DNA from 3 places in the Streptomyces rectiviolaceus genome. Region 1 is predicted to be linked to each of the others. Evidence: riboswitches for the same ligand, from Rfam matches in the RefSeq annotation. Region 1 holds a riboswitch; each other region holds the start of a gene.

Region 1 (11,940 bases):
GAGCGCTCCAGGCGCTCGGCGCCCGGCTCCTTGACGCGGACGGCTGGGAACTCCCGCGCGGCGGAAGGGAGTTGACCCGTTTGAGCCGCATCGATCCCTCGGGCCTCGACCCCCGCCTGAAGGACACCGAGATCCGCGTCGCCTGCAACCCCTTCAACGTCCTGACCGGCGAGCGCGGCGTCGCCCGCGTCTTCGGCCCCCAGAAGGGCGCGACCCCCACGCAGGTCGAACAGCTCGCGACGGCCTTGGAGCACTGGGCGCACGTCCTGACCCGCGACCTGCAGATCACGGCTGACCTCTCCCTCGGCCCCGGAACAGGCGCGTCCGGTGGCCTGGGCGCAGGTCTCGCGGCACTCGGCGCCCAGCTGCTCCCCCGCTTCGACGTCCTGCTCGACGACCTGGACCTGGACGCCCGCCTGGCCCGCGCCGACCTCGTCGTCACCGCCGAGGGCGCCCTCGACCACCAGACGCCGCGCGGCAAGGTCCCCGCCGAAGTGGCAAGGCGCGCCAAGCGGTTCGGCCGCCCGGTCCTGGTCCTCGCGGGCACGATCGGCCAGGGCGCGCACCACGTACGGGCCGAGGGCGTGGACGCCTACAGCGCGATCCTGCCCGCTCCGGTCTCGCTGACCGAGGCGCTCGGGCGGGGCGGCGAGTTCCTCACCGACGCGACCGAGCGGGCCCTGCGGATGATCGTCCTGGGGTCACGCCTGAAGGGACGGACCAAGAATCAGGCTCAGGCTCAGCCTCAGGCAGCCGTGGTGTCCGGCACGCAACGCCCTTCCTCCGTGCGGTAGTTCCAGCGCGCGCCGTCCGCGACGAGTTCCTTGACGGCACGCACGAAGCGCTCCACATGCTCGTCCGGGGTGCCCGCGCCGAAGCTCACGCGGATCGCGTTCAGGGACTTCTCGCCGGGCGCGGCCTCGGGGGCGCCGCACTCGCCCTGGGTCTGCGGGTCGCTGCCGAGCAGGGTGCGCACCAGCGGGTGGGCGCAGAAGAGACCGTCGCGTACGCCGATGCCGTACTCGGCGGAGAGCGCGGCGGCGAAGTGCGAGCTGTTCCAGCCCTCGACGACGAAGGAGAGGACCCCGACGCGCGGCGCGTCGTCCCCGAAGAGCGAGAGCACCTTCACGGCGGGCACGTCGGCGAGGCCCTCGCGCACCTTCGCGATCAGATGGCGCTCACGGGCGACGAGCTCGTCGAAGCCCGCCTCGGTCAGCGCCTTGCAGGCGGAGGCGATGGAGTATACGCCGATGACGTTCGGCGAACCGGCCTCGTGGCGCGCGGCGGTGTCGTGCCACTCGACGTCCACGCCGCCGTCCGTACGCCGCGCGACCTTCCGCGAGGCGCCGCCGCCCGCGAGGTAGGGCTCGGCATCCCGCAGCCAGTCGGAGCGGCCCGCGAGGACACCCGAGCCGAAGGGCGCGTACAGCTTGTGGCCGGAGAAGGCGACCCAGTCGACGTCCAACTCGCTGATGGAGACCGGGTGGTGGGGCGCGAGCTGCGCGGCGTCCAGGACGATGCGGGCGCCGTGCGCGTGCGCGGCGGCGGCCAGCTCCTTGACCGGCCACAGCTCACCGGTGACGTTCGACGCGCCGGTCACGCAGACCAGGGCGGGCCCGTAGGGGTCGCGGTCGGCGAGGGCGCGCTCCAGGGTGGCGACGGCCTGGTCGGCGGTGCGCGGCGCGTTCAGGTACGTCACGCGGGCGTCGCGCCACGGCAGGAGCGAGGCGTGGTGCTCGGTCTCGAAGACGAAGACCTGGCAGTCGGCCGGAAGGGCCGCGGCCAGGAGATTGAGCGAGTCGGTGGTCGAACGGGTGAAGACGACCTGGTCGTCCTCGCGGCAGCCGAGGAACTCGGCGACGGTGACGCGGCTGTTCTCGAAGAGGTCGGTGGAGAGCTGCGAGAGGTACCCGGCACCGCGGTGCACGCTGCCGTAGTACGGCGCGTACGCGGCCACGTCGTCCCACACCCGCTGCAGCGCCGGGGCGCTGGCCGCGTAGTCGAGCGCCGCGTAGGTCACCTCGCCACCGGTGACGAGCGGCACGGTGACGTCACGGCCGAGGACGGGCAGCGGGGCGGCACAGACGGTCTTGTCGGCGGCAGCGGTGGTGACAGACATGGCGAACTCCCGTGGGAAGGCAGGCGAGTTCACTGCAAGGACGCCCGTACGGCGCTGCAGTGACGAAGAGAAAAGGGGGTGCGGAATAGGGGCCGGGAAGCCCTATCGCATTCGCTTGCTCACGAGACTGCTCCCTTGAGGACCAGGACCCCAGGGGTACGACACTCATCGAGTGCGCAGGGGTCCGCGCTTGCCATACGCCTTGCTGCGTACGGCCTGGTCTTCACCCGGGGCACCCCGCCACGGACGGAGGGTTGCCGGACAGCGAGCCGGGGCCTAATCGCTGTCACTCATGACCTGTGCAGCATCTTGCCATACGATCTTCGACGCGCAAGGCGCAGTCCAGAATCCGGACTGCGCCTTGCGTCACATTCGGGTCGGCCTCAGCGGTTGCTGGCCGCCACCCACCGCTCCAGGGCCTTCTTCGCGGCCCCGGAGTCGATCGACTCGGCCGCCTGGGCGATGCCGCCGCGGATCTGCTCCACGAGGCTCCCCTCACCCGGCGAGAGGGCCACGAGGGCCGCCGCCGAGTTGAGCAGCACCGCGTCCCGTACGGGCCCGCTCTCGCCGTCCAGGAGGCGCAGCGCCACCTCGGCGTTGTACGAGGCGTCAGCGCCCCGCAGTGCCTCCACGGGGACGAGGTCGATGCCGACGTCCCGCGGGTCGAAGGCCTCCTCACGCACGGCGCCGTCCCGCACTACCCAGACCCGGGAGGTCGACGTGGTCGTCAGCTCGTCAAGGCCGTCGTCGCCGCGGAAGACGAGGGAGGAGTGCCCGCGCTCGGCGAAGACCCCGGCCACGATGGGCGCCATCCGTGCGTCGGCGACACCGACGGCCTGGGCGCGCACCCGGGCCGGGTTGGTGAGCGGACCAAGCAGGTTGAACACGGTCCGGATCCCCAACTGGCTGCGCGCACCGCCCGCGTACCGCAGCGCCGGGTGGAACTTCACCGCGAAGCAGAAGGTGATCCCCGCCTCCTCCGCGACCTCGACGACCCGCTGCGGGGTGAGCTCGAGATTCACGCCGAGCTTCTCGAGCACGTCGGAGGCGCCGCTGGCCGACGACGCGGCGCGGTTGCCGTGCTTGACGACCTTCGCGCCCGCGCCGGCGATCACGATCGCGGACATCGTGGAGATGTTGACGGTCTTGGCACCGTCACCGCCCGTACCGACGATGTCGACGGTCCGCCCCGGCACCTCGATCACATTGGCGTGCTCGTACATGGTGCGTACGAGACCGGAGATCTCCTCCACGGTCTCGCCCTTGGCCCGCAGCGCCACGACGAAGCCGGCGATCTGCGCGTCGGTGGCCTCGCCCCGCATGATGCGGTCCATCGCCCAGGCCGTGTCGTCGGCGCTCTGGTCGTTCCCGTCGAGCAGGCCGTTCAGCACACCCGGCCAGGAACGGGCCGCCGCGGTGTTGCCTCCTGCGGGGGTCACAGCGCTCATCTGCCGCTCCTGGGTTCGTTTAGGCGTAGGACAGGAACACCTTATCCAGCCCTGGGGACGGCAAAGAGCCCCGTCCATGCACTGGATGCATGGGACGGGGCTCTCGCCGTGGCGACCTTGTAGCTAGAGCGTCAAAGGATCAGTGGTGGCCGTGGCCGCTCGTGATCTCCTTGTACTCCTCGGTGGTGGGCTTGGGGATCTGGTTGTCCTCCCCGTAGTAGCTCTTGGAGAGCTTGGCCCTGAGCTTCTGCGAGCCGGTCACCTTGCGCTCGACGCCGTTCTCGTCGACCGAGGGGCCGATCTCGACCGGCGCGTACTGCTCGTGCGCGGTGAGCGTGTGCAGCTGCTCCTGGTTGAGCGGCTCGTGGACCTCGATGAACTCACCGTGCGGCAGGCGCTTGATGATGCCGGACTCGCGCCCGTGCAGGACCTTGTCCTTGTCGCGCCGCTGCAGACCCAGGCAGATCCGCCTGGTGATGACGAAGGCGAGTACCGGTGCGACGAAGAACGCGATGCGCACGAACCAGGTGATCGCGTTGATCGACAGGTGGAAGTGCGTGGCCCACAGGTCGTTTCCACCACCGATGAGCAGCACCATGTACCAGGTGATCCACGCGACACCGAAGGCCGTACGGGTCGGGACGTTGCGCGGGCGGTCCAGGATGTGGTGCTCGCGCTTGTCGCCGGTGACCCAGGACTCGATGAACGGGTAGACCGCGATCGCCACCAGGACCAGCGGGAAGATGATCAGCGGGATGAACACACCCAGGACGAGCGTGTGACCCCAGGCGTTGATCTCCCAGCCGGGCATGAAACGGATCAGGCCTTCGGAGAAGCCCATGTACCAGTCGGGCTGGGCTCCGGTGGAGACCTGGTCCGGCCGGTAGGGACCGAGTGCCCAGATCGGGTTGATCGTGGCGATCGCCGAGATGGCCGTGATGATGCCGAAGACCAGGAAGAAGAAGCCTCCGGCCTTGGCCATGTAGACCGGCAGCAGCGGCATGCCCACGACGTTGTTGTTGGTCTTGCCGGGGCCCGCGAACTGCGTGTGCTTGTGGTAGAAGACCAGGATCAGGTGGGCCACCAGGAGGCCCATCATGATGCCGGGCAGCAGCAGGATGTGGACCGAGTAGAAGCGGGCCACGAAGTCGCCGCCGGGGAACTCCCCGCCGAACAGGAACATCGACAGGTACGTGCCCACGACTGGCACGGACAGGATCGCGCCCTGCATGAAGCGGACACCGGTGCCGGAGAGCAGGTCGTCCGGGAGCGAGTAACCGGTGAAGCCGGTGAACATGCCCAGGACGAACAGCAGGAAGCCGAAGATCCAGTTGATCTCACGGGGCTTGCGGAAAGCGCCCGTGAAGAAGACGCGCATCATGTGCACGAACATGGCCGCGAGGAAGATCAGCGCCGCCCAGTGGTGGATCTGCCGGATCAGCAGACCACCGCGCACATCGAAGCTGATGTGCATGGTCGAGTTGAACGCCTCGGACATCAGCTGGCCCTGCAGCGGGACGTAGCTGCCGTGGTACTCCACCTCGTTCATCGACGGGTGGAAGAACAGCGTCAGATACACACCCGTGAGGATGATGATGATGAAGCTGTAGAGCGCGACCTCACCCAGCATGAAGGACCAGTGGTCCGGGAAGATCTTGCGCATGTTGGCCTTGGCCAGGGAGTAGATCCCCACCCGGCCGTCGGCCCAGTCGGCGACCCGCTCACCGGCGGGTGCCTTCTTACGGTTGTCGTTCGCCGAAGTGCTCATCCGCGCTCCCAGAATGCAGGACCGACGGGCTCGGCGAAGTCGCCGAGCGCCTCGAGGTAGCCCTCTTCGTTCACGGCGATGCGCAGCTGCGGCAGCGCGTGACCGGCCGGGCCGAAGATCACTCGGGCACCGTCGGAGAGGTCGAAGGTGGACTGGTGGCACGGGCAGAGGACGTGGTGCGTCTGCTGCTCGTACAGGGAGATCGGGCAGCCGACGTGGGTGCAGATCTTCGAGTACGCGACGACACCGTCGTGCGACCACTCGAGCTCCTGCTTGTCCTTGATGTTGTCCGGCTGGATCCGGACGATCATCAGGGCCGCCTTGGCGATCTCCTTCTGGAAGTCGTGATCGTGCTCCTCCAGGCCCTCGGGCTTGGCGAAGGTCAGCGAGCCGACCTGGATGTCCGACGGACGCAGCGGCTCGTTCGTGTTCATGTTCACGAGCAGCTTGCCCTTGGACCACAGCGTGTGCCGCAGCTTGTCCTCGGGCAGCGGACCGAGGTCGCGCAGCAGGACGACGCCGGAGAGCGGCACCATGGCAAGCGCGCCGAACATCGTGTTGCGGATCAGCTTGCGGCGGCCGAACTGCGACTCCTCGGCACCGGCCTTGAAGTCGGCCATGACCTTGGCCTTGACCTCGGGCTCGGCCGCGATCGGGTGCCGCTCGTCGGCGACCTCCACATCGGACATCAGGGTGCGGGCCCAGTGGACCGCTCCCGCACCGATGCAGAACAGCGCGACGCCGAGGGTCATGCCCAGGGAGAAGTTGAGCGCGCTGATGTGGCCGATCGGGAAGATGTAGATGCTCTTGTCGACCGGGAACGCCACATACGAGGCGATGAATCCGATCGTGGCCAGCATCGACAGCGTGAACAGGAAGGCGACCGCACGCTCGGAACGCCTGGCGGCCCGCTCGTCGATGTCCTGGACACGATGCTCATGGGGCGGAAGCCCCGGGTCGGCGAACGGGTTCTCGTCCGCTACAGCCACCGAGCCGTGCTCGGTCTCCTGCACGTCGGGCAGGTTCTCTTCTGATTTCTCTTGGCTACTCATGACTTCTTGGCCTTTGCGGTCCGAGCGGCGACCCACACGGCGACCGCGATCAGCGAGCCGAGACCGAAGATCCAGCCGAACAGGCCTTCACTGACCGGACCCAGACCACCCAGCTTGAGACCGCCAGGGCTCTCGGTCTGTTCGCCGTTGACCGCGTCGAGGTACGCGATGATGTCCTTTTTGTTCTTCTCCGGCATGATCGTGTCGGGGAAGGACGGCATGTTCTGCGGGCCGGTCTGCATGGCCTCGTAGATGTGCTTCGGGGAGACATCCTCCAACGAAGGAGCGAACTTGCCCTTCGTCAACGCGCCACCCTCACCGGTGAAGTTGTGGCACTGCGCGCAGTTGGTGCGGAACAGCTCGCCACCCTTGGCGATGTCCGCCCCGTCCGGGCTGTACTGCTTCTCGGTGGGGATGGTCGGGCCCGCGCCCAGCGAGGCGATGTACGCCGCGAGCTGGTCGATCTGGGCCTGGTTGTAGATGGCCTTCTTCTTCGGCGCCTGGGCGCCCGGCTGCTGGAGCGGCATACGGCCGGTGCTGACCTGGAAGTCGACGGCGGCTGCGCCGACGCCCACCAGGCTAGGACCGTCGGAGGACCCCTGACCGCCGGTTCCGTGGCAGCTGGAGCAGCCCACGGAGTACAACTTCTTGCCCTCGTCGATGGCGAGGGACTGGGCGGTGTCTTCGGCCTGCGCCTTGTCCGCGGGTGCGAACGCGGCGTACAGCCCCCCGGTGGCCGCCAGCGCGAGGAGTAGTACGACGACCGCCGCCAGCGGGTGGCGTCGTCGTGCGGAGAGCTTTTTCACGGATTACCCCGGTGTCAGGATCTTCTGCGTCGATGCTTCTGGAATGAGTCGGAACGTCGGGCCCGTCTGAGCCCGGCCCCCCGTTTACTTGATCATGTAGATCGTGGCAAAGAGACCGATCCAGACAACATCGACGAAGTGCCAGTAGTAGGACACGACGATGGCTGCGGTCGCCTGCTCATGGGTGAACTTCCTGGCCGCGTACGTCCTGCCGAGAACCAGCAGGAAGGCGATCAGGCCGCCTGTCACGTGCATGCCATGGAAGCCGGTGGTCAGGTAGAAGACCGAGCCGTACGGGTCGGACGAGAGCGAGAGGCCCTCGTGCTTGACCAGCTCGGTGTACTCGTACACCTGACCGCCGATAAAGACCGCACCCATGATGAAGGTGACGATGAACCACATCCGGAGCTTCTTCACGTCACCACGCTCAGCGGCGAACACGCCTAGCTGGCAGGTGAGGGAGGAGAGCACCAGGATCGTGGTGTTCGTCGCCGAGAACGGGAAGTTCAGCGCGGACGCCATTTCCTTCCAGTGCTCAGGTCCTGTCACCGATCGCAGGGTGAAGTACATCGCGAAGAGGGCCGCGAAGAACATCAGCTCGGAACTGAGCCAAATGATGGTTCCGACGCTGGTGAGGTTCGGCCGATTGACCGGCGGGTGCGCGTGCCCGGTATCTACTGTCGTTGCTGTCGCCACGACCGACATTATGTCGGTCGCTTATCCCGCCCTCACCCCGGGGGGTGCCGTTCGGAGTGTCTGCGGGGTGTGTCCTGCCCGTATGGCCCATCGAAGGCCTGTCCGAACCGCTGTTGACGGGGTGTCCGGAGGAGTAGCATCCGCGCATCGGTCCCCGGCGAAATGCCCTCAACGAAGCGGAGGAACAATGCAGCCGACCGCCACGGTGCTGGTCTACAGCGACAACGCGAGCACCCGCGAGCAGGTCCGGTTGGCCACCGGACGCAGGCCGGCGGCGGACGTTCCCGCGGTCGAGTTCATCGAGTGCGCGACGCTGCCCGCCGTGCTGAAGGAGCTCGACCGGGGCGGCGTCGACGTCTGCGTCCTGGACGGCGAGGCCACGCCCATCGGCGGCATGGGGGTCTGCCGTCAGCTCAAGGACGAGATCTTCCACTGCCCGCCCGTGCTTCTCCTCATGGGGCGCCCGCAGGACGCCTGGCTGGCCACCTGGAGCCGCGCGGAGGCCGCCGTGACTCTTCCGGTCGATCCGGTCGAGTTCGCGAACTCCCTGGCCTCTCTGCTGCGCGACAGGCTGGCCGTCCAGGCCTGACGCGGCACTTGGCACACCGAGAGGGGGCCCGCGCGTCGCGCGGGCCCCCTCTCGTCGCTTCTCAGCGCTTCTCAGCGCTTCTCGGCGCTTCTCGGGGTCTCCTGCGGCGGATCAGACCTGCGGCCGGAGCCGGGCCGCGTCGACCGCCGTGGGGCCTTCCTTGACGCCGCCCAACAGGGCGCTGCCGTCCCGCCAGTCCTTCCAGTCGACGTTCCAGTCGCCGAAGCCGTTGCCGAACGGATCCATGTCCGCGCCATAGCTGTTGACGACCCTCACGATGTCGCCCTGCCGGACGGTCTCGTAGAACCAGGCGGCGTTGCCGGTGCTCATTCCGGTGCAGCCGTGGCTGGTGTTCGCGTTGCCCTGCGAGCCGACCGACCAGGGCGCGGCGTGCACGTACTCACCGGAGTCGGTGACCCGCGTCGCGTAATAGACCATCTTGTCGTAGAAGTCCGATGCGCCGATGCTGGCACTGGTCATACGTACGGCGTATTCCTTGCCGAGGACCACCTTGACGCCGTTGCGCGTGGAGTAGCCGGGCTTGCCCGTGGTCACCGGCATGGAGTTGATCTCCTCGCCGTTGCGATAGACCGTCATCCAGTGCGACCCGGCGTCCGTCACGGCCTCGATGCGGTCGCCGATGGTCAGCCGCAGCGGCTTGGCGGCGCCGCCCCAGAGCCTGTCGCGGACCTTGATGCCCTCGAGGTTGCTCCGTACGTTGATGGTCGCGCCCGTGGGCCAGTACTCCTTGGGGCGGTAGTGCAGCGTCTTGCTGTCCACCCAGTGCCAGGCGCCCTCCGTGGCGGGCTGGGTATCGACCTTCAGGGCGCGCTCCACGACGGCCCTGCCCTTCTTGTCCTTCACCTTGGCGCTCAGCTTGGCCGTGACGGGCTGGCCGACGCCGTACTTGCCCGAATCGGGGCCGAAGGTGACGTCGAGGCGCTTCTTCTTCGCCGCGGCGTTCGTGTCGAAGGTCATGACCTTGCGGCCCGGCGAACCATCCTCGTCCTCGGTGCTGACCCGCACTGTGTAGCGCGTGCCCGCCGCGAGGGGCGCCGTGCTGTGCCACCGGGCGCCGTCGGCGGCGAGTTCGCCCGCCACGTACCGTCCCTGCGCGTCGGTGGCCGTCACATCGGTGATGCGCCCGTCCTCGCCCTGGGCGGTGACCTCCAAGGGCTTGTCCGGATCCGCCTTCTGGCTGCCCACAGGGCTGTTGAAGGCGATCTGGCCTGCCGCGTCGTACGGCTTCGCCGAGAGCGGATGGCCGTCGGAGCTGCCGCACGCCGTGGTTCCCACCCCGAGGGCGGCCACCAGCATGGTGCAGCTCAGTACCGTGCGGATTCGCGGTGAGTGGCTCATAAACACACGGTATGAAGGTTCATCGGCCTCGGCGCGTCGAGTGACCCGTACGAGTGTCAAGCGCAACACGCCGAGGGCCCGGACTCTCCTGACGGAGTGTCCGGGCCCTCGGTGAAGCGGGGAGTCACAGACTCACTGGGTCTGGTTCTCGCCCCGGTAGTACTCGAAGACCCAGCCGAAGAGGCCGATCATCAGGATGGGGAGCGAGAAGTACAGCAGCCACCAGCCGAAGACGACGCCCATGAAGGCGAGCGCGCCACCGATGGCCAGCGAGAGCGGCTGCCAGCTGTGCGGGCTGAAGAAGCCCACCTCGCCGGCCTCGTCCGCTACGTCGGCCTCCTTGTTGTCCTGTGCGGCCGCGTCGACACGCCGGGCCGTGAAGGCCAGGTAGTAGCCGATCATGATGCACAGGCCGAAGGCCAGGAAAAGCGCGGTCGTACCGGCCGGCTCCTTCGACCACCAGCCGTAGACGATCGCCATGGCGAGCACGAAGACGCTCAGCCAGATGAACATCTTGCCTTGGACCTTCACTTGCCGGCCTCCTTGCCGCCCGCGAGCGCCTTGTCACCGTGGCCGGTGTTCTCGAGCTGGTCGAGAGCCGCGATCTCAGGGTGATGCAGGTCGAACGCCGGGGATTCGGAACGGATCCGCGGCAGGGTGAGGAAGTTGTGCCGCGGCGGCGGGCAGGACGTCGCCCACTCGAGCGAGCGGCCGTAGCCCCACGGGTCGTCGACCTCGATCTTCTTGCCGTACTTGGCGGTCTTCCAGATGTTGTAGAAGAACGGCAGTATCGACAGACCGAGCAGGAACGAGGCGATCGTCGAGATCGTGTTCAGAGCAGTGAAGCCGTCGGCCGCGAGATAGTCCGCGTAACGACGCGGCATGCCCTCGGCGCCCAGCCAGTGCTGCACGAGGAACGTGCCGTGGAAGCCGATGAACAGCGTCCAGAAGGTGATCTTGCCGAGCCGCTCGTCCAGCATCTTGCCGGTGAACTTCGGCCACCAGAAGTGGAATCCGGAGAACATCGCGAAGACCACGGTGCCGAAGACGACGTAGTGGAAGTGCGCGACCACGAAGTACGAGTCGGATACGTGGAAGTCCATCGGCGGCGAGGCCAGGATGACGCCGGTCAGACCACCGAAGGTGAAGGTGATCAGGAAGCCGACGGCCCAGAGCATCGGTGTCTCGAAACTCAGTGAGCCCTTCCACATCGTTCCGATCCAGTTGAAGAACTTCACGCCTGTTGGCACGGCGATCAGGAACGTCATGAAGGAGAAGAACGGTAGGAGCACGCCACCGGTGACGTACATGTGGTGCGCCCACACGGTCACGGAGAGACCCGCGATGGCGATCGTCGCGCCGATCAGACCCATGTAGCCGAACATCGGCTTACGGGAGAAGACCGGGATGACTTCGGAAATGATTCCGAAGAATGGCAACGCGATGATGTACACCTCTGGATGGCCGAAGAACCAGAAGAGGTGTTGCCATAGCAGCGCGCCGCCATTGCCGGCGTCGAAGATATGGGCACCGAATTTACGGTCCGCCTCCAGGGCGAACAGCGCGGCGGCCAGAACCGGGAAGGCCAGCAGGACCAGAACCGCGGTCAGCAGGACGTTCCACACGAAGATCGGCATCCGGAACATCGTCATGCCGGGTGCGCGCATGCAGATGATCGTGGTGATGAAGTTGACCGAGCCGAGGATCGTGCCGAAGCCGGAGAAGGCCAGACCCATGATCCACATGTCGGCGCCGATGCCCGGCGAGCGGACGGCGTCCGACAGCGGGGAGTAGGCGAACCAGCCGAAGTCGGCCGCACCCTGCGGGGTGAGGAAGCCGGCCACCGCGATGAGCGAGCCGAAGAGGTACAGCCAGTACGCGAACATGTTCAGCCGCGGGAACGCCACGTCGGGCGCGCCGATCTGCAGCGGCATGATCCAGTTCGCGAATCCGGCGAACAGCGGCGTCGCGAACATCAGCAGCATGATCGTGCCGTGCATCGTGAACGCCTGGTTGAACTGCTCGTTCGACATGAGCTGCGAGCCGGGACGAGCGAGTTCGGCGCGCATGAAGAGCGCCATCACTCCGCCGATGCAGAAGAAC
Region 2 (11,940 bases), on a different contig from region 1:
CCGCACCGAGGACCTGGTCTCCATCTCCACCCAGGCCGACTTCATGGCTCCCCTCGCCGAGGCGGGCGAGGTCAAGCGCGTCCAGTACGGCATGCCGTTCGCCTCCTCCACGCGCCTGCTCTTCTACAACGAGAAGATCTTCAAGGACGCAGGACTCACCCCGCCGCAGAGCTGGACCGACCTGGCGGCCGACGCCAAGGCGCTCAAGGCGCGCGGCGTGAAGATCCCCTACGCCCTGCCGCTCGGCAAGGAAGAGGCGCAGGCCGAGACGATGCAGTGGCTGCTCAGCGGTGGCGGCGGCTACACCGACAACGTCGGCACGTACGACATCGACTCCACGCAGAACGTGAAGACCTTCACCTGGCTGAAGGACGAGCTCGTCGGCAAGGGCCTGACGGGCGCCACGCCCCCCGCCAAGCTCGACCGCGCCGAGGCCTTCGCCGCCTTCACGCGCGGCGACGTGGGCATGCTCAACGGCCATCCCACGCTGATGCAGATGGCCGCGAAGAAGGGCGTGAAGTACGGCATGGTGCCGATGCCCGGCGTGAACGGCCACGCCCAGTCCACGATGGGCGTCGCCGACTGGATGATGGCCTTCAAGCAGAAGGGCCACCGCGAGGAGATCGGCAAGTTCCTCGACTTCGCCTACAGCACGAAGAACGTCCTGGACTTCTCGCGCGAGTACGACCTGCTGCCCGTGACGAACTCCGCCGCCGAGGAGATGACGGGCAACAAGAACGACAAGGCGCTCGCCGAGTTCCTTGACGAGCTGCCCACGTCGCAGCTGTACCCGGTGGGCAAGACGTCCTGGGCGCAGGTCTCCGTCGACGTCAAGAAGTACATCGGCAAGGCCGTCGACACGAACGGCAATCCGGCGTCGATCCTCAGCCAGCTCCAGACCAAGGCGGCGACCGAGGAGAACGCGGAATAGCGTGTCGGGCATGACCGATGCCACGGAAGACGACGCGTTCCCCGACACCGGGCTCTCCGAGCGCGACCGCGCGATCCTCGCCCTGGAGCGCCGCGACTGGGTGACAGGTCCCGGCGCGAAGGAGCGGGCCGTGCGCGAGCAGCTCGGCCTGGTGCCGGTCCGCTACTACCAGCTCCTGAACGCCCTGCTCGACGACCCCCGCGCCCTCGCGCACGATCCGGTGACCGTCAACCGGCTTCGGCGGGTTAGGGAGTCCCGGCGCGGGGAGCGTTGAGCGTAGGGTCTGGCCCATGGGTGACCTTGAGTACTCTGCCGAGCTGCCCGAGCCCGTGACCCCCGCGGGGCGCGAGGGCCTCGCCGCGCTCCTCGCGCGCCCCGGCAAGGCCGTGATCGCGCTCGACTTCGACGGCACGCTCGCGCCGATCGTGGCCGACCCCGAACACGCCCGCGCCCACCCGGGCGCCGTCCCGGCCCTCTCCGCGCTCGCGCCGAAGGTGCTGTCCGTCGCCGTCGTCACCGGGCGCCCCGCGGGCGTGGCGGTGCGCTACGGCGGCCTCGCGGGTGTCCAGGGCCTCGAACACCTCGTCGTGCTCGGGCACTACGGCGCCGAGCGCTGGGACGCCGTCTCCTCCACCGTGCACGCGGCCGAGCCGCACCCCGGCGTGGCGTCCGTGCGCGCCGAACTGCCCGGCTTCCTGGACACGATCGGCGCCTGGCGCGGCACGTGGATAGAGGAGAAAGGCCGCGCGGTCGCGGTCCACACCCGCCGCGCACGCGACCCGCAGGCCGCCTTCGAGGCCCTGCGCGAGCCGCTCGCCGAACTCGCTTCCCGCCACGGCCTGATCGTCGAACCGGGCCGTCTGGTCCTGGAGTTGCGCCCCCCGGGCATGGACAAGGGCGTGGCCCTCGCCGACTACGTACGCGAAGTGGGCGCCGAAACCGTCCTGTACGCGGGCGACGACCTGGGCGACCTGCCCGCCTTCGCGGCCGTGGAGAAGCTCCGCTCGGACCAGGTGCGGGGCCTGCTCGTGTGCAGCGGCAGCGCGGAGGTCGCGGAACTGGCCGAGCGGGCCGACCTGGTGGTGGAAGGACCGCAGGGCGTAGTGGAGCTACTCGGGGCGATCGCCGCTCAACTGGACTGATCAGCACCGAGGTTGGGCGGGTCGGGGATCGGATTCCCGAAGTAGTCGCGGGTGGTCCCGTCGTCGACCGCCGTGCCCTGACCGCGAGCCGGTGAGCCGGGCTTCAGGCGTACGTCGCCGGGGGCGCCGGGGGTGCGGGAAAGGAAGCGCGGGTCGGCGTTGACGCCGGTGGTGTCGCGGGGCTGCGAGGTGCGCCAGTACAGGTTGTTGCTGAAGGTGCTGACGGTGTCCTTGATGGGGGATCCGGCACCGGGCGCGCCCACAAAGATGTTGTCGCGGAAGGTGACGCCGGTGGGCCCGTTGTTGGAGACGATGGCGGTGTCGGCGCGATGCGTGACCACGGTGTTCCGATAGACCTGCGTATCGGTCGCGGCCCCGCAGACGACGGAGATCACCGCGTACGGAGAGGCCGTGTTCCGGTCGTTGACGCTGATGTTGTCGTGGATGCGATTGCCGTCGCTGACCTTCCCCTCCCCATTGCAGACGAGCAGGAATCCGCCCTCGTTGTCGTGGCTGTAGTTGTAGCGGTAGGTGTTGCGCAGGTTCCCGCCGTCGATGTCGTACGCCATCGAGTCACGCGTCCCGTGGCCACCGGTGACCTCGTTGTACTGGTAGAGCGCGTCCTGCGACTCCCAGGCCCAGATCCCGGCGTTGTAGCCCGCCGAGCGCATGTTGAAGCCGTCCACGTAGTTGTGCTCGACGCGGGCCTTGCGGGTCTCATGGATGACGATGCCGTCGCCGCCGACGTCGTACGCCTTGTTCCGTACGAACTCCACGCCGCTGGAGAGGAGTTCGGCGTCGGCGTCCGTCCCGCTGCCCCAGGTCGACATGGTGCCGATGCCGGTGCGGTCGACGCGGCGGACGGTGGAGTCCTCGACGCGGAGTCCATGGAAACGGGTGGGGGTCTTGGTCCCCTGCACGACGAAGAGGATCCCGCCGGAGGGGTCCGGGTCCTTGAAGTCGGCGCCGTTCACGTCGTGGACGTCGACTCCGTCGACGAGGAAGTGGTCGGCGACGCCGTAATCGGTGAGCTGGACGTAGAGCCCTGCTCGGCGTTCGGTGGTGGTGGCGGGCCCGGTGTTGGAGAGATCGAGGTTCCGGATCTCCCACTGCTCGGTGTCGACGAGATGCAGGGCGGCGCGGGCGCCGTTCGCCTCGATGTGCGGCTTGGCGGCCTTCTTGCTTCCGTAGGCGTCGATCAGCACGGGGGCGCCGGCCGCACCCGCACCTTTGGGAGCCAGCACCCCCGTGCAGCTTGTGCCGCGCCGCAGCAGGAGTTTCTCGCCGGGGGCGTAGGTGTGGGCACTTGCCTTCTCCAGGCTGCGCCAGGCGGTTCCTCCGGTGGTCCCGGCCGCGGAGTCGTCGCCTCTTTCGCAGTCGACGTAGTACGTCGCCGCGTTGGCGGCGGCGCCGGGCGCGGCCGTGGCCGTTGCCCCTGCCAGGGCCAGGGCGGTGAGGGCCACGATGCTTGTGCGGCGTAGGGGCATGCGGGGAAGGTAGCGACCTGTGCGGTCAGCGGCCCATGGACAAACGTGGCCTGAGGTTGGACGGATATTTTCCCCAACCCCGCCCCTTCCCGAAAACTCGCTGGGCGCGAGGGCCTACCTGGGGCTCCGCCCGCCCCAGACCCCGTACAAGATGTCCTCAATCGCCGGACGGGCTGAGAATTCACCTCCGGCCCGGGGAGATCTTTCAGCCGTCCGGCGTTTGAGGACGCCCCGGCGCAGCCGGTTTTCGGGAAGGGGTGGGGTTGGGGAAAAATCAGGCCTGCAGCGCCCGCAGCTGGTCCAGGAACCACTGGGCCGGGGGAAGAGCCGTAGCCGCCGCAGCGAGCCGCTTGGTTCGTTCCGCCCGCTCCTCGAGCGGCATCATCAGCCCCGCGTACAGAGCCGAAGCAGTGCCCGTCACGTCATACGGGTTCACCACCACCGCATCCTCGCCCAACTCCTCACACGCCCCCGCCTCCCGCGAAAGCACCAGCACGCACCCCTCGTCGGAGACGACAGGCACCTCCTTGGCCACGAGGTTCATCCCGTCCCGGATGGGGTTCACCAGAGCCACGTCCGCCAAGCGGTACGCCGCAAGCGACCGCGCGAAGTCGTCCTTCACGTGCAGCACGACCGGGGTCCAACCCTCCACCCCGTACTCGGAGTTGATCTCGTCGGCGAGCGCCTGCACGGACGCCGTGTAGTCGCGGTACACCGCGAGGTCCTGCCGCGACGGGTAGGCGAAGGCCACGTGCACCACCCGCTCCCGCCACTCCGGCCGGGACGCGAGCAGCTCCCGGTACGCAAGGAGTCCCCGCACGATGTTCTTCGACAGCTCGGTCCGGTCGACGCGGACGATCACCTTCCGGTCGCCCCCGCCCCCCACCTGCTCCCGCAGCGCGACAAGACGCTCCTCCACATCCGCCCGCCGCGACCGCTCCCGCAGGAAATCCGCGTCGGCCCCGAGCCCGTGCACCCCGATCCGCGTCCCCGACGTACCGCCGAGGACCGCGACGCAGCACTCCGTGAACGCGTCCGCCCACCGACCCGTCAGGAACGCCGCACGGTCGGCCCCCAGGATGCCGCGGAGCAGTTGCTCCGCGACGTCGTCCGGCAGCATCCGGAAGTAGTCCACCGGCGCCCACGGCGTGTGCGAGAAGTGGCCGATGCGGAGGTCGGGGCGCAGTTCACGGAGCATCCCCGGCACCAGCGCCAGGTGGTAGTCCTGGACGAGGACCGCCGCGCCCGGCGCGGCGCTCTGGGCGAGCGCGTCGGCGAAGGCCCGGTTGTAGGTCTCGTACGACGCCCACTGCGCCCGGAACTCCGGTCCGAAGGCCGGTTCGAGCGGCGTCTGGTAGAGCATGTGGTGGACGAACCACAGCACCGAGTTCGCGATCCCGTTGTACGCGTCGGTGTGCACCCCCTCGTGCGAGCCGGCGTCGATGTCGAGCATCCGGACTCCGGGCTCGCCCACCCCGCGCCGCACGGCCTCCCGGTCGCCGTCCCCCAGCGCCGCGCAGACCCACAGGGCGGCGCCGGTCTCGGACTCGCCGATCGCGCTGAGCCCGGAGACGAGCCCTCCGCCGCCCCGCTTGGCCGTCAGTTCGCCGTTCTCCTCCAGGGCGTATGTGACGGGGCCGCGGTTGGACGCGACGAGGACCTGTGCGGCGGCGTGCTCGGAGACCATGTGCCGAACCTAGCCCTTCGGGGGAGAGCTCAAACGTACGGCCGGACCCGTTGCGGGCCCGGCCGTATACGTTCAGGTGCCTGCGTCCGTGCGTCTAGTCGCGCCTGCTCCTTGCCGCCGCCACCGCGAGCGCGCCCAGTGCGCACAGCGCGATCGCGAGGCCCGCGTACAGCATCGTGTCCGAGTTGCTGCCCGTCTCGGCCAGCTGCCCCGGACCGTCCGCGCGTCCCACGGGGCCGCTCCGCGGTTCCTGCGGGGCGGGCCGTGCCTGCACCCGCTGAGCGAGGACCGCCGAGGTGCACGGGTCGTCGCCGCCCGGGGCGGATCTGGGGCAGTTGCTGCCGGGTGCCGTCACGGTGCTGACCCTGACCTGGCCCGCCGTGCAGGAGACCTTCACCTGCTGGGTGACGGTGACCTCGCCGTGCGGGCGGACGTCGCCCTTCCAGACGTACTTCGAACCCTGCTCGGTGACCGTCCCGCTGCTCGCGACGGGCTTCGAGCCGGGCGTCACCTGCCAGGACGCGGTGGCTCCGGTGCGCGTGCTGCCCGAGGGGTTCTTGATGGTGATGGTGTTCTTGACGCTGCTGCACACCGGCGCGGCCCGCTGTGCGGGCACGTTGGTGATCTTGACCGGTGGCTGCTTCCGCTCTTTTTCCTTGGCCTCGCCGTCCGCGGCGGTGGCGCAGCGCGCCGCCCTGTCCGCGGGCGTCGTCGGGCAGCCCATGACCGTGTTGCCGGTGGTCCTGAAGTCGCCGTACGGCGATTCGTCGTAGCGCTTGGCGAAGGGCTCGATCACATCCGCGGCGGCGGGCACGGCCGCGGCGCCGAGCGCCCCGGCCGCGAGGCCTGCCGTGGCCATGGCCACGCCACCGATGCGTCGCGCGCTTCCCATTACCTGTCTGACCCACATAAGTGGGAAATGTAGACAAAACGCCCGGCCTTGGGTGGTTACGCCACGCGGCGGGCCGCGTACTCCGCGATGTCGGCCATCGGCGGCCGCTCCTCCGTGTCCACCGCATGGGTGCGCGGCTCGAACCCTTGCTCGCCCCGTTCGAACTGCGTGAGCTCGGGGCGTACGAGATGGCCGCGCGCGAGCCGCAGCTGCGCCGTCCGGTAGATCGCCGCGGCCATCCGGCCAAGGGCCTGCCCGTCCTGGTGCCGGTGCTTGCGCACACCGACGTCCACCTGCGCGAGCGCGTCCAGGCCCACGGTGTGCAGCGCGTCGACGAGCAGGCCCAGCTCCACTCCGTAGCCGACGGGGAACGGCAGCCGCTCCAGGAGGGACCTGCGCGCCGCGTACTCGCCGCCCAACGGCTGGACGAATCCGGCCAGTTGGGGCCAGTGCATATTGAGCAGCGGGCGCGCCATCAGCTCGGTGACCCGGCCGCCCTGACCTGCGGTCCCGGCCAGCGGGCGGTCGTACATCGCCTTCACGAAGGCCACGTCGGGCTCGGTCAGGAGCGGGCCCACGATCCCGGTGACGAAGTCCGCCGAGAACTCCTTCAGGTCCGCGTCGACGAACGCGACGATGTCACCGCCGGTCACCAGGAGCGAGCGCCACAGGACCTCGCCCTTGCCGGGCACCGCCGGGATGCGCGGCAGGATCTCGTCCCGGTGCACGACCCGGGCGCCTGCCTCCCGCGCCACCTCGGCCGTGCGGTCCTTCGAGCCGGAGTCGATCACCACGAGCTCGTCGACGAGCGAGGCCTTCTCGACCAGCTCACGGCGGATCTCGGCGACGATCTCGCCGACCGTCTCCTCCTCGTCGAGCGCGGGCAGGACGACACTCACCGAGGCCCCGGACGCTCGTTTGGCGGCGACGAGTGCGCTGAGCGGACGGTCGGCAACGGACCAGGAACGCCTGGTCAGCCAGCGCTCGGCCTCTTCCAGCACGGGTGGCTCCTCCTGTGTGTGGCCTACATGTGATCCATCTCGCGGTTCGGACGACTATCTCAAGGGTCCAGGCCGTCGGTTACAGTCTTGAACAACGCGGATGACCATCGCATGTCGGGGGTCATCGCGTAACAAATGCCCGGGGCCCATGAATCCCCGGCGCCATACCGCTCATCCAGAGGGGCAGAGGGATACGGCCCGTTGAAGCCCCGGCAACCATCCCGCCGACCGCGCACGCGAGGTCTCGGTGGGGAAGGTGCCAATTCCGTCTCGTGACGAGATGCGTCACGGGGAAGATGAGGAGAAAGGGCCTCGCCTCCATGGCTGCGCAGACTGTCGAAACGAACGACACCACCCCCTCCACCTCGGCTGCTGACCGGGGATCCGTGGACCTCGGCCCCGCATCGGGCCTCTCCTGCCGCGAGTGCGGCGAGCTCTACGCCCTTGGCCCGATCTTCGCCTGCGAGGCCTGTTTCGGCCCGCTCGAAGTCGCGTACGACCTGCCGACCGGTGACCCCGAGGCGCTGAGGAAGCAGATCGAGTCCGGCCCCGACAACATCTGGCGCTACGCGCCCCTGCTGCCCGTCCCGGCGGACGTGGCCGAGAAGCCGAACATCAACCCCGGCTGGACCAAGCTCGTCAAGGCCGACAACCTCGCCCGTGAACTCGGCGTCGAGCAGGGCAAGTTGTTCGTCAAGGACGACTCCGGCAACCCCACGCACTCCTTCAAGGACCGCGTCGTGGCGCAGGCCATCGAGGCGGCGCGTGCTTTTGGATTCACGACGTTGTCGTGCTCCTCCACCGGCAACCTCGCGGGCGCCGTCGGTGCCGCAGCCGCCCGCGCCGGCTTCCGCTCCTGCGTGTTCATCCCGCACGACCTGGAGCAGGGCAAGGTCGTCATGGCCGCGGTCTACGGCGGCGAGCTCGTCGGCATCGAGGGCAACTACGACGACGTGAACCGCTTCTGCTCCGAGCTCATCGGCGACCCGCTCGGCGAGGGCTGGGGCTTCGTGAACGTGAACCTGCGGCCGTACTACGGCGAGGGTTCCAAGACCCTCGCGTACGAGATCTGCGAGCAGCTGGGGTGGGTCCTTCCCGACCAGCTGGTCATCCCGATCGCATCGGGCTCGCAGCTCACGAAGATCGACAAGGGCCTGAAGGAGCTCATCAAGCTGGGTCTCGTCGAGGACAAGCCTTACAAGATCTTCGGCGCGCAGGCCGAGGGCTGCTCCCCGGTGTCGACCGCCTTCAAGGCGGGCCACGACGTCGTGCGCCCCCAGAAGCCGGACACCATCGCCAAGTCGCTCGCCATCGGCAACCCCGCCGACGGGCCGTACGTCCTGGACATCGCGCGCCGCACGGGCGGTGCGGTGGAGGACGTGAACGACGAGCAGGTCGTGGACGCGATCAAGCTGCTCGCCCGGAGTGAGGGGATCTTCGCGGAGACCGCCGGTGGTGTGACGGTCGGCGTCACCAAGAAGCTGATCGAGGCGGGGCTCATTGATCCCTCCCTCACCACGGTCGTGTTGAACACGGGTGACGGTCTCAAGACCCTGGACGCTGTTGCCGAGACGTCTCAGGCGACCGCGACCATTCGCCCCAGCCTGGATGCGTTCCGCGCCGCTGGGCTTGCAGGCTGAGCTTGCTCGTTTACCTGCGGACCGTTGTGGCTGGTCGCGCAGTTCCCCGCGCCCCTGAAGGGGCCCCACGCACCCCGAGGTGAATTCATGAGCGTCAACGTCCGCATTCCCACCATTCTTCGCACCTACACCGGCGGTCAGTCCGAGGTTGCCGCCGAGGGGGCGACCCTCTCCGAGGTCATCGCCGACCTGGAGGCCAAGCACGCCGGTATCGCGGCCCGTGTCCTGGACGACCAGGGCAAGCTGCGGCGCTTCGTGAACGTGTACGTGAACGACGACGACGTCCGCTTCGAGCAGGGTCTTGAGACCGCGACGCCGGACGGTGCCGGGGTGTCGATCATTCCCGCCGTCGCCGGTGGTTGATCCTTTAAAGAAACACCCTGCGTAATCATGATTGCCCCCTCCGCGAGAGAAGCGGAGGGGGCAATTCCATGTGGTTGAGCGCGGTACAGTTGGGAAGCGAGCTTCCCCGTTTGTGCCGAGCGCATATACGAAGTCGCCCTGAGGGCGACAAGAAGTAGCCAAAGTGCACTGCCCATTTGCCCCTCCCGTGGCATTTGTCTGGCCCGACTTGCCCTGAACTCCGGCGAATTCTCCGCATATTACCGATCAGGCGTGCCCAGAATTCTCGTCCGATTGACCTGTTGCAGAGGGCAGTTGGACAGATACATTCAGCCGCGGTCGACGCGTTCCGGCGCACGCCTCCACAACCCATTGGGGGGGTGAGGTCTGACCCGGGTCCGCGAAGTGCGGGTCCGTGCAAGGGCCAGTAATAGGGGAGTTAGGCATGGCTCAGGGCACCGTCAAGTGGTTCAACGCGGAGAAGGGGTACGGCTTCATCGCGGTCGACGGTGGTGCGGATGTTTTCGTCCACTACAGCGCGATTCAGATGGACGGCTACCGCACCCTTGAAGAAGGTCAGCGAGTGGAGTTCGAGATCTCGCAGGGCCAGAAGGGTCCGCAGGCGGACATGGTCAAGCTCGCCGTCTGATCTCGGCGCGATCGGCCAGCGACTTAGCGAGTGACGAGGGGCCCGTATCCCGACAGGGGTACGGGCCCCTCGTATGTCCGGCCGCATCCCGCCCCGTCCCGCCGCCCCGTCCCGCCGCATCGTCCCGTCGTGCGGGCCTGGGCGCGCGCCCCCTCGTGCGTCTGGGATCCGTGAGAGGCGCTTGCACTCGTAGGGGTCGAGTGCTAATCATTGGGCTTAGCACTCTCCCAGTGAGAGTGACAGAACTTGGATCGGGTCGGTGAGGCCCGCAGGCCGGGTGGGGCAAGGAACCACACGGTTTGCAGGCCGTCCGTCGCGGGCACTGGCGCGATCCGGAGCATGCCACCCCTGTCCGGGAGGACCACTTCACATGGCCAAGATCATCGCGTTCGACGAGGAGGCACGGCGCGGCCTCGAGCGCGGCATGAACCAGCTCGCCGACGCCGTCAAGGTGACCCTGGGCCCCAAGGGTCGCAACGTCGTCCTCGAGAAGAAGTGGGGTGCCCCCACGATCACCAACGATGGTGTTTCCATCGCCAAGGAGATCGAGCTCGAGGACCCGTACGAGAAGATCGGCGCCGAGCTGGTCAAGGAGGTCGCGAAGAAGACGGACGACGTCGCCGGTGACGGCACGACGACCGCGACCGTCCTGGCGCAGGCGCTGGTCCGCGAGGGCCTGCGCAACGTAGCCGCCGGTGCCAACCCGATGGCCCTCAAGCGTGGCATCGAGAAGGCCGTCGAGGCCGTCTCGGGCGCCCTGCTCGAGCAGGCCGTCGACGTGGAGACCAAGGAGCAGATCGCTTCCACGGCCTCCATCTCCGCCGCCGACACCCAGATCGGCGAGCTCATCGCCGAGGCGATGGACAAGGTCGGCAAGGAAGGCGTCATCACCGTCGAGGAGTCGCAGACCTTCGGGCTCGAGCTTGAGCTCACCGAGGGCATGCGCTTCGACAAGGGCTACATCTCGGCGTACTTCGCCACCGACATGGAGCGTATGGAGGCGTCGCTCGACGACCCGTACATCCTGATCGTCAACTCGAAGATCTCGAACGTGAAGGACCTCCTTCCGCTCCTCGAGAAGGTCATGCAGTCCGGCAAGCCGCTGCTGATCATCGCCGAGGACGTCGAGGGCGAGGCCCTGTCGACCCTGGTCGTCAACAAGATTCGTGGCACCTTCAAGTCCGTCGCCGTCAAGGCCCCGGGCTTCGGTGACCGCCGCAAGGCCATGCTCGGCGACATCGCCATCCTCACCGGTGGCACCGTCATCTCCGAGGAGGTCGGCCTCAAGCTGGAGAACGCCGGTCTCGACCTGCTCGGCCGTGCCCGCAAGGTCGTCATCACCAAGGACGAGACCACGATCGTCGACGGCTCCGGTGAGAGCGACCAGGTCCAGGGTCGCGTCAACCAGATCCGCGCCGAGATCGAGAACTCGGACAGCGACTACGACCGCGAGAAGCTGCAGGAGCGCCTGGCGAAGCTCGCCGGCGGTGTTGCGGTCATCAAGGCCGGTGCCGCGACCGAGGTCGAGCTCAAGGAGCGCAAGCACCGCATCGAGGACGCCGTTCGCAACGCGAAGGCGGCCGTCGAAGAGGGCATCGTCGCCGGTGGTGGCGTGGCCCTCATCCAGGCCGCCTCTGTCTTCGAGAAGCTTGAGCTCGAGGGCGACGAGGCCACCGGTGCCGCCGCTGTGAAGCTGGCCCTGGAGGCCCCGCTGAAGCAGATCGCGGTCAACGCCGGCCTCGAGGGTGGCGTCATCGTCGAGAAGGTGCGCAACCTGCCCATCGGCCACGGCCTGAACGCCGCGACCGGTGAGTACGTCGACATGATCGCCGAGGGCATCCTCGACCCGGCGAAGGTCACGCGCTCTGCCCTGCAGAACGCCGCGTCCATCGCCGCGCTGTTCCTCACCACCGAGGCCGTCATCGCCGACAAGCCGGAGAAGGCGGGCGCTGCCCCGGCCGGCGGCGGCATGCCGGGCGGTGACATGGACTTCTGATCGACCTCTGGTTGATCTACGTCCCGTACGTACCGAGGGCGGCACTCCTTCTCACGAAGGGGTGCCGCCCTCGGGCGTTTCCGGAGCGATGCGGGCGCTACGGCAGGCGGGCCATGATCCAGGTGCAGAGTTCCTCGGTGACGAGGGTGTGGCCCTCGTTGTGGGTGGAGCAG
Region 3 (7,670 bases), on a different contig from region 1:
ATGCGCTTCGATGCCGTCGGCCGATCGGTACGTGCCCGCGAGCAGCGCGAGGATGTCGTCGACCTGCTCCCCGTAGTCCTGCGCCTGGGCGTGCGGCTGCTGGAGCAGCTTGCGCTGGAGGGCGACGCGGGGTGAGCCGAGCAGATGCTCGTAGGAGAACCGTGCCGGGATCCGCAGCCCGTTGGGTGCGCGGCCGTCGACGACGGGGGTCGCGGTGGGCGCCGGGGCGGCGGGCGTCCCGGGCGGTTTGCCGCCGGAGCGGCCGAGGCCCAGGTCGAGGCGCCCGGGATGCAGCGCGTCGATCAGGCCGAACTCCTCGACCGTGGAGAGTGCGGTGCGGTGACCGAGCTGTACGGCCCCTGCCCCGAGCCTGATCGTCGACGTCGCGGCGGCGGTCAGGGCGAGGACGACCGCGGGTGAGGTGCCGGCCACGCCCGGGTTGAGGTGGTGCTCGGCGAACCAGTAGCGGGCGTAGCCGAATTGCTCGGTCCGCCGGGCCAGGTCGATGGAGTTGTGCAGCGCCCCGGCCGCGGTGGAGCCGGACGAGACCGGGACCAGGTCGAGGACGCCGAGAGGGATGGCTGACATGGGTGGTGCTCCTCCTCAGTGGTCGGCCGACGCGGGCACGGGTGCGGGCACGGGCTCTGACTCGGGCTCAGGGAAGCGCGCCTCGGCGTCGGGGTGGGCCAGGCCGAGGTGGTCGCGCAAGGTGGTGCCCTCGTACTCCGTGCGGAAGACGCCGCGCTCCTGGAGCAGCGGGACCACGGTGTCGGCGAAGGCGTCGAGGCCGCCCGGGGTGATGTGCGGAACGAGGATGAACCCGTCGGACGCGTCGGCCTGGACGAAGGAGTTGATCGTCTCGGCGACGGTGGCCGGGGAGCCCACGAAGGACTGGCGGTTGCCGGTCTCGATGACGAGGTCGCGGATCGACCACTTGTTGGCCGCCGCGAGCTCGCGCCACTCCCGGGCGGTGGCCAGCGGGTCGCGGTACATCCGCACCTGGGCCCGGCCGCGGGCGATGGTGTGCTCGCCGACGTCAGGGTCGATGTCGGGCAGCGGGCCTTCCGGGTCGTACGCGGAGAGGTCGCGGTTCCAGACGAACTCCAGGTGCTTGATCGCTGTGGCGCCGCTGACCTGCTTGCGCCGCACCTCCCGGGAGAGTTCCTCCGCCTCCGCGTCCGTGTCCCCGAGGACGAAGGTCGCGGCGGGCAGGATGAGGAGCTGGTCGTGGGTGCGGCCGTGGCGGGCGAGGCGGCCCTTGACGTCCGTGTAGAACGCCTGACCTTCCTTGAGCGTGCTGTACCGGCTGAAGATCGCGTCCGCGCCGGCCGCCGCGAACTCGCGCCCTTCCTCCGAATCACCGGCCTGGAAGATGACCGGGCGGCCCTGCGGACTGCGCGGGACGTTGAACTGCCCCTGGATGTCGAAGTGTTGACCCTGGTGGACGAAGGCGCCCGCCTGGGCGTCGCGCAGGAAGGTGCCGCTCTCCTGGTCCGCGACGATCTCGTCACCGCGCCAGGAGTCGAACAGCTCATTGGCCGTACTCAGGAATTCCTTCGCCCTGGAGTAGCGCTCCTCCTGCGGCAGGAATCCGCCACGGCGGAAGTTCTCGCCGGTGAAGGCGTCCCAGGAGGTCACGACGTTCCACGCGGCGCGTCCGCCCGAGAGGTGGTCGAGGCTGGCGAACTGACGGGCCACTTCGTAGGGCTCGTTGAAGGTGGAGTTGATGGTGCCGGTCAGGCCGAGGTGTTCGGTGACGGCGGCGAGCGCGGTCAGGACGGCGAAGGTGTCGGGCCGCCCGACGACGTCCAAGTCGTAGATCTTCCCGCCCTGTTCACGCAGCCGCAGCCCCTCGGCGAGGAACAGGAAGTCGAACTTGGCGCGCTCCGCGGTCCGCGCGAAGTGCGCGAAGGAGCTGAACTCGATATGGCTTCCGGCCTCCGGGTCGCTCCATACGGTGGTGTTGTTGACGCCGGGGAAATGCGCCGCGAGGTGGATCTGCTTGAGCGGCTTGTCCGGTGACTTGCTCATGAGGGGTCCCTTCCGGTCCGGCTCAGGCGGTGGCGGCGTAGCGGCTTGCGGGGCGGGCGAGGCCCAGCAGGCCGCGCAGGGTGTCGGCTTCGTAGGCGTGCCGGAAGGCGCCGCGGCGCTGCAGTTCGGGCACCAGGCCGCGGGTGATCGCCGGGAGGTCGTGGCCGATGACGGCGGGACGCAGCCGGAACCCGGTAAGACCGGCCTGTCCCAACTCCAGGAGAAGTTCGGCCAGTTGCGCCGGTGTACCCGTGAAGACTCGCGCGTCGCTGGTGTACGGGTGACCGGCGAGGGCGTCCAGACGCTCCCTGCGGGCCGTGGCGGCGGCCGGGTCGTCGTCGAGGAACACGACCAGGTCACCGAAGAGATGCAGGGGTTCGCCGGTCCGCCCTGCCGCGTCCTGTTCGGCACGGACCGCCGTGACGACGACGCGTGCGTGCCCGGCGTCGCGCGGGGTGACGTATCCGATGTCGGCGGAGCGGCCGAGAAGCCGGAACGGCGCGTCATTCGCTGCCTCGTGGGCGAGCGCGCTGACCAGGGGCCTGCCCTGTGGCGGCCGTGGCGTGATCGAGGGCCCCTTGACGCTGAAGTGCTTGCCCTCGAAGTCGATGTAGTGCAGCTTGTCGCGGTCGATGAAGCGGCCGGTGGCGACGTCCCTGATCTCCGCGTCGTCCTCCCAGCTGTCCCAGAGCCGGCGCACGGCTTCGACGTGGTCGGCCGCCTCGTCGAAGAGGTCGACGGTCAACTCCCTGACGGCGGGGTCGTCGAGGTCCTCGATGCCGAAGGCGGGGAAGGTGCGGCGTCCGAAGTGCGCGGCCTCGTTGCGGCGTGCCGACACCTGGACCCGTACGCCCGCGCGGCCCGTGCTCACGTAGTCGAGCGTGGCGATCGCCTTGGATATGTGGAAGGGCTCCGTGTGCGTGGCCACCACCGTCGGCACCAGTCCGATGTGGCTGGTCAGCGGGGCGACGCGGGCGGCGATGAGGACGGCGTCGAGCCGTCCGCGGACCTGATCGGTGCGCCCGTCGGGTTCGGTGAAGTGCGAGGACTGCAGCCCGAGGGCGTCCTCGATCGTCACGAAGTCGAGCAGGCCGCGTTCGGCCTCGGTGATCTGATCGGCCCAGTACTGGGCGGTGAGCAACTCCCGGGGGCGGGACGCCGGTTCGCGCCACGCGGCCGGGTGCCAGCCCGCCCCGTCGAGCGCGACGGCGAGGTGCAGCGCGGAGGAAGGAGCGGAAGAGGGCAGCGCGGATGAAGGTGAAGGTGATGACGACACGGAGGAGTGCCTTCCTGATCGACCGTACGAGAACACCGGCCCCTCGGCTCCGAGGGTGCGGCGGCGGGGTGACGGGTCAGGAACGACAGAGCGCGCCGGCGACACGCTGCAGGTCGATGTGCGGCCGGGAGTACAGATGCACCTGGCGGCTCGGAGCGATCACCATGACGCGAGGGGCGGGCAACGCGGGCGGCACAAGTGCCACGTCCGTCACCTCCGCCCTTCCGGCCGGCGGGCCTGGGGCCTCGCCAGTCTCGCCGGTCTCGCGCTTGCGGAACCCTGGTCGGGCACCGCCTGGTCCTCACCTGGAGCACCCCGCCGCGTGGGAGGGTTGCCGGTCAGCAAGCCAGGGCTTGACGCTGACGCTCGTAACCTGCTCGGGACGTTACGTGAGGTCCGTGGCGGTGCGCAATGCCTGTGGATCATGGGCGTGCTCACATCGCCGTAGGTGCCTCGTCGTCCGCCTCCGTCAGGGACAACCGCGGGGCCGCGCCTTCTGTTCCGCTTCCACGCCGGGAGTTCCACGCCTTCTTGACGGCGCCTGGTGCCCGGATCCAGACTTCCGGTGACGGTCACGATGGTGGGCAAGCGCGGCTCCGGACGCAACGGGCCTCGACGGCAGGGCTGGTGGACATGTCCAGGGCGGTCGGTGAGAGGAAAAGCACCCCACGGCGTCCCCTGCCCGCGGGACGGCCCCGCCCCCGCCTCCTGACACGGCGTCTGCACATCGACCTGCTGCGCGTGTGCAGCGCCTCGGCTCCAGCCGCCTGACGTCGTCCCGCAGAAGAGACGTCCACGGAGACGAGGCGTCATCGCTTCGGCTCTCTTCCTCATGCGGCCCTCCGTGGCCCCGGATCCCCCTCTCCCCCCTCTCCCCCGCTGTGCCACCGACGCCGTGCGCGCGGTCGGCGCCCCCTCACCTGTCTGGAGAGCCATGCCCAGTCCACTCGGCGCCCGTCCGTCGCCGATCCGCAGCCGCATCGGCGCCGACCTGGCGGGCGGCTTCTATCCAGCCCCCCACCGCTATCACCTGTACCTCTCGGCAGGGTGTCCCCGCTCCTTGCGCGTCTCGATCACTCTCGACCTGCTCGGGCTCAGGGACGCGGTCACGACCACACTCCTGACACCGGACACCACCGCCATGGCGGCACTCGACTCGCTGCACGGCCACTACGAGGCCACCGAGCACCACTTCGACGGCCCGCTGACCGTTCCCGCCCTGTGCGACCGATGGAGCGGGCACGTCGTCAGCAACCACACCCCCGACATCCTGCGCGACCTCGCCTGTCGCTTCTCCGCGCACGGCCGTGGCCCGCTCACCCTCCTGCGCCCACCGGCCCTGGCCGCACGAATCGACACCTGGCACGAACTCCTCGCAACCCCGCTCACCCCACTCACCCCACTCACCCCTTCGACGCTGGACCAGATCGACCGCCGTCTGGCCTCCCACCCCTACCTCGTGGGCGGCCAACTCACCGCGGCGGACGTCGACTTGTGGGCAACACTCGTCCACCTCACCCCGGACGAACGCCTCACCCCGGACGAAGCCGAGGCCACCCACCGCTACCCCCACGTACGTACCTACGTCCGCCGCCTGCACGAGCACCCGGCCTTCCACGCCAACCACCCTCGCCCGGGCCCCGTTCACCGCACGTAGGACGCCTCCTTCGCCGTGCTCACCACCTTCTTGCCGTCCGGCGCGCTCAGCCGTCCTGCGGCCACCCAGGAATCCGCGGTGGCCTGGACGTGCTTGACCAGCGCGCCCTTGTCCCCGAAGGGAGCGGCCGACCAGATCTCGTCGAGGAGGGTCATGCCGTCGGGACCTGCCGGATTGGTGACGCCGGAGTCGATCGTGCCGAGGACCACCTTGGGTTCGGCCCGCTGGAAGTAGGCGTGCGTCGGGTCCTCCGTGCCTTCGAAGAAGGGCGCGAGGCCGGTGCCGTCGAGTGTGTAGTGGAGCGGTTTGCCCGCGACCGGGGTGAGCGTGGGCAGCAGGTCTCCGGAGAGTGCCGCGTTGCGGTAGAGACCGAACCGGAGGTACGACGTACGGCTGTCGCGGGCCACCAGGTGGACCGGTCCGTAGAACAGGGCCTGGACTTCCGGCTTGTCGAGGGTCTTCTCCACCCGCAGCCGGAAGGGAACGGAGACCCGGACGGTGTCACCGTCGCGCCATGTCCGGGACACGGAGAAGTAGCTTCCGGGGACCGGATCGGCTCTCACCTTCTTGCCGTTGACGGTCACGGCGAATCCGCTCCCCGCCCAGGCCGGTATGCGCAACCGCAGATCGAAGGCGGCGGAGCCACGGACGGTGAGCGTGGTGCCCTGTTCCCTCGGGTAGTCGGTGGTCTGCGTGACCGTGATGCCCTTCTGGCTCCAGGTCAGCGTGGAGGGGCTGTAGAGGTTGACGTACAGGGCGGAGCCGTCGGCCTTCCGGAAGTAGACGGAGTCCTGGTACTTGGTGGCGCTCTCCATGCCCGTGCCCTCGCAGCATGTCGTCCCGGACTTGGGCGTGTAGTCGCGCACATGGCCCGGCAGCAGGCCGATGAAGTACGTGACGAGCGGCTTCTCCGCGTCGGCCTTGTCCTGCTTCGAACCGAGGACCTGGTTGTACAGGGCCCGCTCGTAGTAGTCCATGTACACGGGGTCCTGCTCGTGGAGGAACAGCGCCCGGCTCAGCTTGAGCAGGTTGTACGCGCAGCAGGTCTCGGCGGTCGTGTCGCCGAGCGTTCCCGCGATGACGCCGGGCGCCTTCCAGAACTCGCCGGTGCTGGTGCCGCCGATGCCGTACATGCGGGTCGGGACGACCATGCCCCAGAAGTTCTTCGCGGCGGTGAGGTAGCGCCGCTCCCCCGTCTCGTCGTACAGCCGAAGCAGTCCGGTGAAGATGGGGATGTGCTGGTTGGCGTGGAGCCCGTCGAGCGTGTCGTCGCCCGCGGCGCACGCGTCGATGAGCTTGTCGAGGTCGAAGAGGCGGGCCAGCGCCAGGTGTTCGGCCTTGCCGGTGATGGCGTACAGGTCGCAGATCGCCTCGACGATGCCGCCGAACTCCCCGCTGGAGAAGATGCCCCACATCCGTTGCAGGGTGGTCCGTGGCAGTCCGGAGAGGCGGGCGTACATCCAGTCGCACATGCCCGACGCGAGGTCCAGCGCCCGGGCGTCGTCCGTGTGCAGATAGGCGTCGAGGACACCGCGCAGGATCTTGTGGGCGGTGTAGTACGGCGCCCACACCACCGTGTAGTCACCTTTGGTCATCGACTCCAGGGTGATGAACTGCGTCTCGGGGTACGCCGCGAGAAACCCCGGATGGCTCGGTCCGCCCCAGGTGCGGCGCAGGGTGGCAGGCCGGCCGCGGCCGGAGCTGTCGGCGAAGGAGCCGCCGTCGGTCTCGTCGAAGGCGTACGACGCCAAGTCCCCCGCTCCTGCCGGTGAACCGGCGGCGCGCGCGTCCTCGAGCCCGGCGATCTCGGCGGCGGTCAGCGCCCGCGACCAGAAGTTGACCTCGTCGAACGCGCCGGCGAAGACGGGGTCGGCCGCGTAGTTGGAGCGGCCGAGCCAGTTGTTCTTCAGCGGGCCGAGCGCGGACGGGTCCAGGGTCATCGCGGTGTTGGCGGCGACCGCGGTGCCGTTGACGTAGAGCGTGCCGGTGGCGCCCTCGATCGTCACCGCCACGTGGCTCCACTCGTGCAGGGCCAGTGGCGTGGTGCCGTTGATGCCCTGCTCGTCGCCCGGCCCGTTCGACGTGATGGCGAAGCGTGGGACTCCGTCCGCGTTGCGGGCGGCCAGGTAGAGGTAACGGCTCGCGTCGTTGCCGCAGTCGAGGATCCGGGTCCAGTCGGCTTCGTGGGCGGGCTTCACCCAGGCCGAGAGGGTCACGTCCGTGGCGCCGCCGAGGACGCCGGACGGCAGATCGACGTACTGATGCGAGCCCCTCACATTCTCCGCGGCCGTACCGAACTTGCCGGGGACGCTGAGGACTTCCGGGTCGCGGCGGAGCGCCGTACGGACCTCCGTCAGCGCCCCGACCATGGAGCTGATCCTGTCGGCGTACGCCTTCTCGCCCGTACTGCCGTAGGCCTGGGAGAGCATGGTCAGGAAGTGGCCTGTGTAGTGGCCCCGGAGGTTTCCGTTCGCCTCGCCGTCGAGCCCCTCCCAGCCACCGGGGGCCACCGCGCCCCGGGTGGAGAGCCCGGCGTTGGCGCGGAACACCTGCAGCAGCCGGTCCACGTCATAGCCCCGGCCGTGGTCGAGCATCAGGGCACGCTTGGCGGCGAAGACACCCTCGCGGAGCGCGACGTTCCCCAGCGCGAACGGCTGCGCACTCGCAGGAACCACGGATCGCGGAGCGGCGCCCACCCTGCTTGCG

What was found. Region 1 has a riboswitch for S-adenosylmethionine ahead of ABD378_RS09965 (aminotransferase class V-fold PLP-dependent enzyme). Riboswitches for the same ligand answer to the same signal wherever they lie in the genome.
Region 2: it holds a riboswitch for S-adenosylmethionine, as region 1 does, so the genes downstream of both, thrC (threonine synthase) here and ABD378_RS09965 (aminotransferase class V-fold PLP-dependent enzyme) in region 1, are expected to answer to the same signal.
Region 3: it holds a riboswitch for S-adenosylmethionine, as region 1 does, so the genes downstream of both, ABD378_RS06170 (putative leader peptide) here and ABD378_RS09965 (aminotransferase class V-fold PLP-dependent enzyme) in region 1, are expected to answer to the same signal.

Annotation. Positions count from the first base shown of each region.
Region 1 covers NZ_BAAAUG010000029.1:60,799-72,738, forward strand. Annotated here, with positions in the region: gene ABD378_RS09960 (glycerate kinase family protein) at 1-794, shown strand, start outside; gene ABD378_RS09965 (aminotransferase class V-fold PLP-dependent enzyme) at 746-2,119, opposite strand; SAM riboswitch class IV at 2,301-2,417, opposite strand; gene trpD (anthranilate phosphoribosyltransferase) at 2,503-3,567, opposite strand; gene qcrB (cytochrome bc1 complex cytochrome b subunit) at 3,707-5,335, opposite strand; gene qcrA (cytochrome bc1 complex Rieske iron-sulfur subunit) at 5,332-6,387, opposite strand; gene qcrC (cytochrome bc1 complex diheme cytochrome c subunit) at 6,384-7,193, opposite strand; gene ctaE (aa3-type cytochrome oxidase subunit III) at 7,278-7,898, opposite strand; gene ABD378_RS09995 (DNA-binding transcriptional response regulator) at 8,077-8,478, shown strand; gene ABD378_RS10000 (L,D-transpeptidase) at 8,590-9,837, opposite strand; gene ABD378_RS10005 (cytochrome c oxidase subunit 4) at 9,970-10,368, opposite strand; gene ctaD (aa3-type cytochrome oxidase subunit I) at 10,365-11,940, opposite strand, start outside.
Region 2 covers NZ_BAAAUG010000038.1:109,160-121,099, reverse strand. Annotated here, with positions in the region: gene ABD378_RS13085 (extracellular solute-binding protein) at 1-931, shown strand, start outside; gene ABD378_RS13080 (DUF3263 domain-containing protein) at 942-1,205, shown strand; gene otsB (trehalose-phosphatase) at 1,222-2,073, shown strand; gene ABD378_RS13070 (right-handed parallel beta-helix repeat-containing protein) at 2,061-3,560, opposite strand; gene ABD378_RS13065 (alpha,alpha-trehalose-phosphate synthase (UDP-forming)) at 3,835-5,247, opposite strand; gene ABD378_RS13060 (LAETG motif-containing sortase-dependent surface protein) at 5,342-6,106, opposite strand; gene ABD378_RS13055 (glucosyl-3-phosphoglycerate synthase) at 6,196-7,140, opposite strand; SAM riboswitch class I at 7,309-7,443, shown strand; gene thrC (threonine synthase) at 7,461-8,780, shown strand; gene ABD378_RS13045 (MoaD/ThiS family protein) at 8,868-9,143, shown strand; gene ABD378_RS13040 (cold-shock protein) at 9,568-9,771, shown strand; gene groL (chaperonin GroEL) at 10,142-11,767, shown strand; gene ABD378_RS13030 (esterase/lipase family protein) at 11,865-11,940, opposite strand, start outside.
Region 3 covers NZ_BAAAUG010000022.1:91,879-99,548, reverse strand. Annotated here, with positions in the region: partial or broken gene ABD378_RS06185 (LLM class flavin-dependent oxidoreductase) at 1-588, opposite strand, end outside; gene ABD378_RS06180 (NtaA/DmoA family FMN-dependent monooxygenase) at 604-2,031, opposite strand; gene ABD378_RS06175 (LLM class flavin-dependent oxidoreductase) at 2,054-3,307, opposite strand; gene ABD378_RS06170 (putative leader peptide) at 3,384-3,473, opposite strand; SAM riboswitch class IV at 3,568-3,681, opposite strand; gene ABD378_RS06165 (glutathione S-transferase C-terminal domain-containing protein) at 4,242-4,964, shown strand; gene ABD378_RS06160 (beta-L-arabinofuranosidase domain-containing protein) at 4,952-7,670, opposite strand, start outside.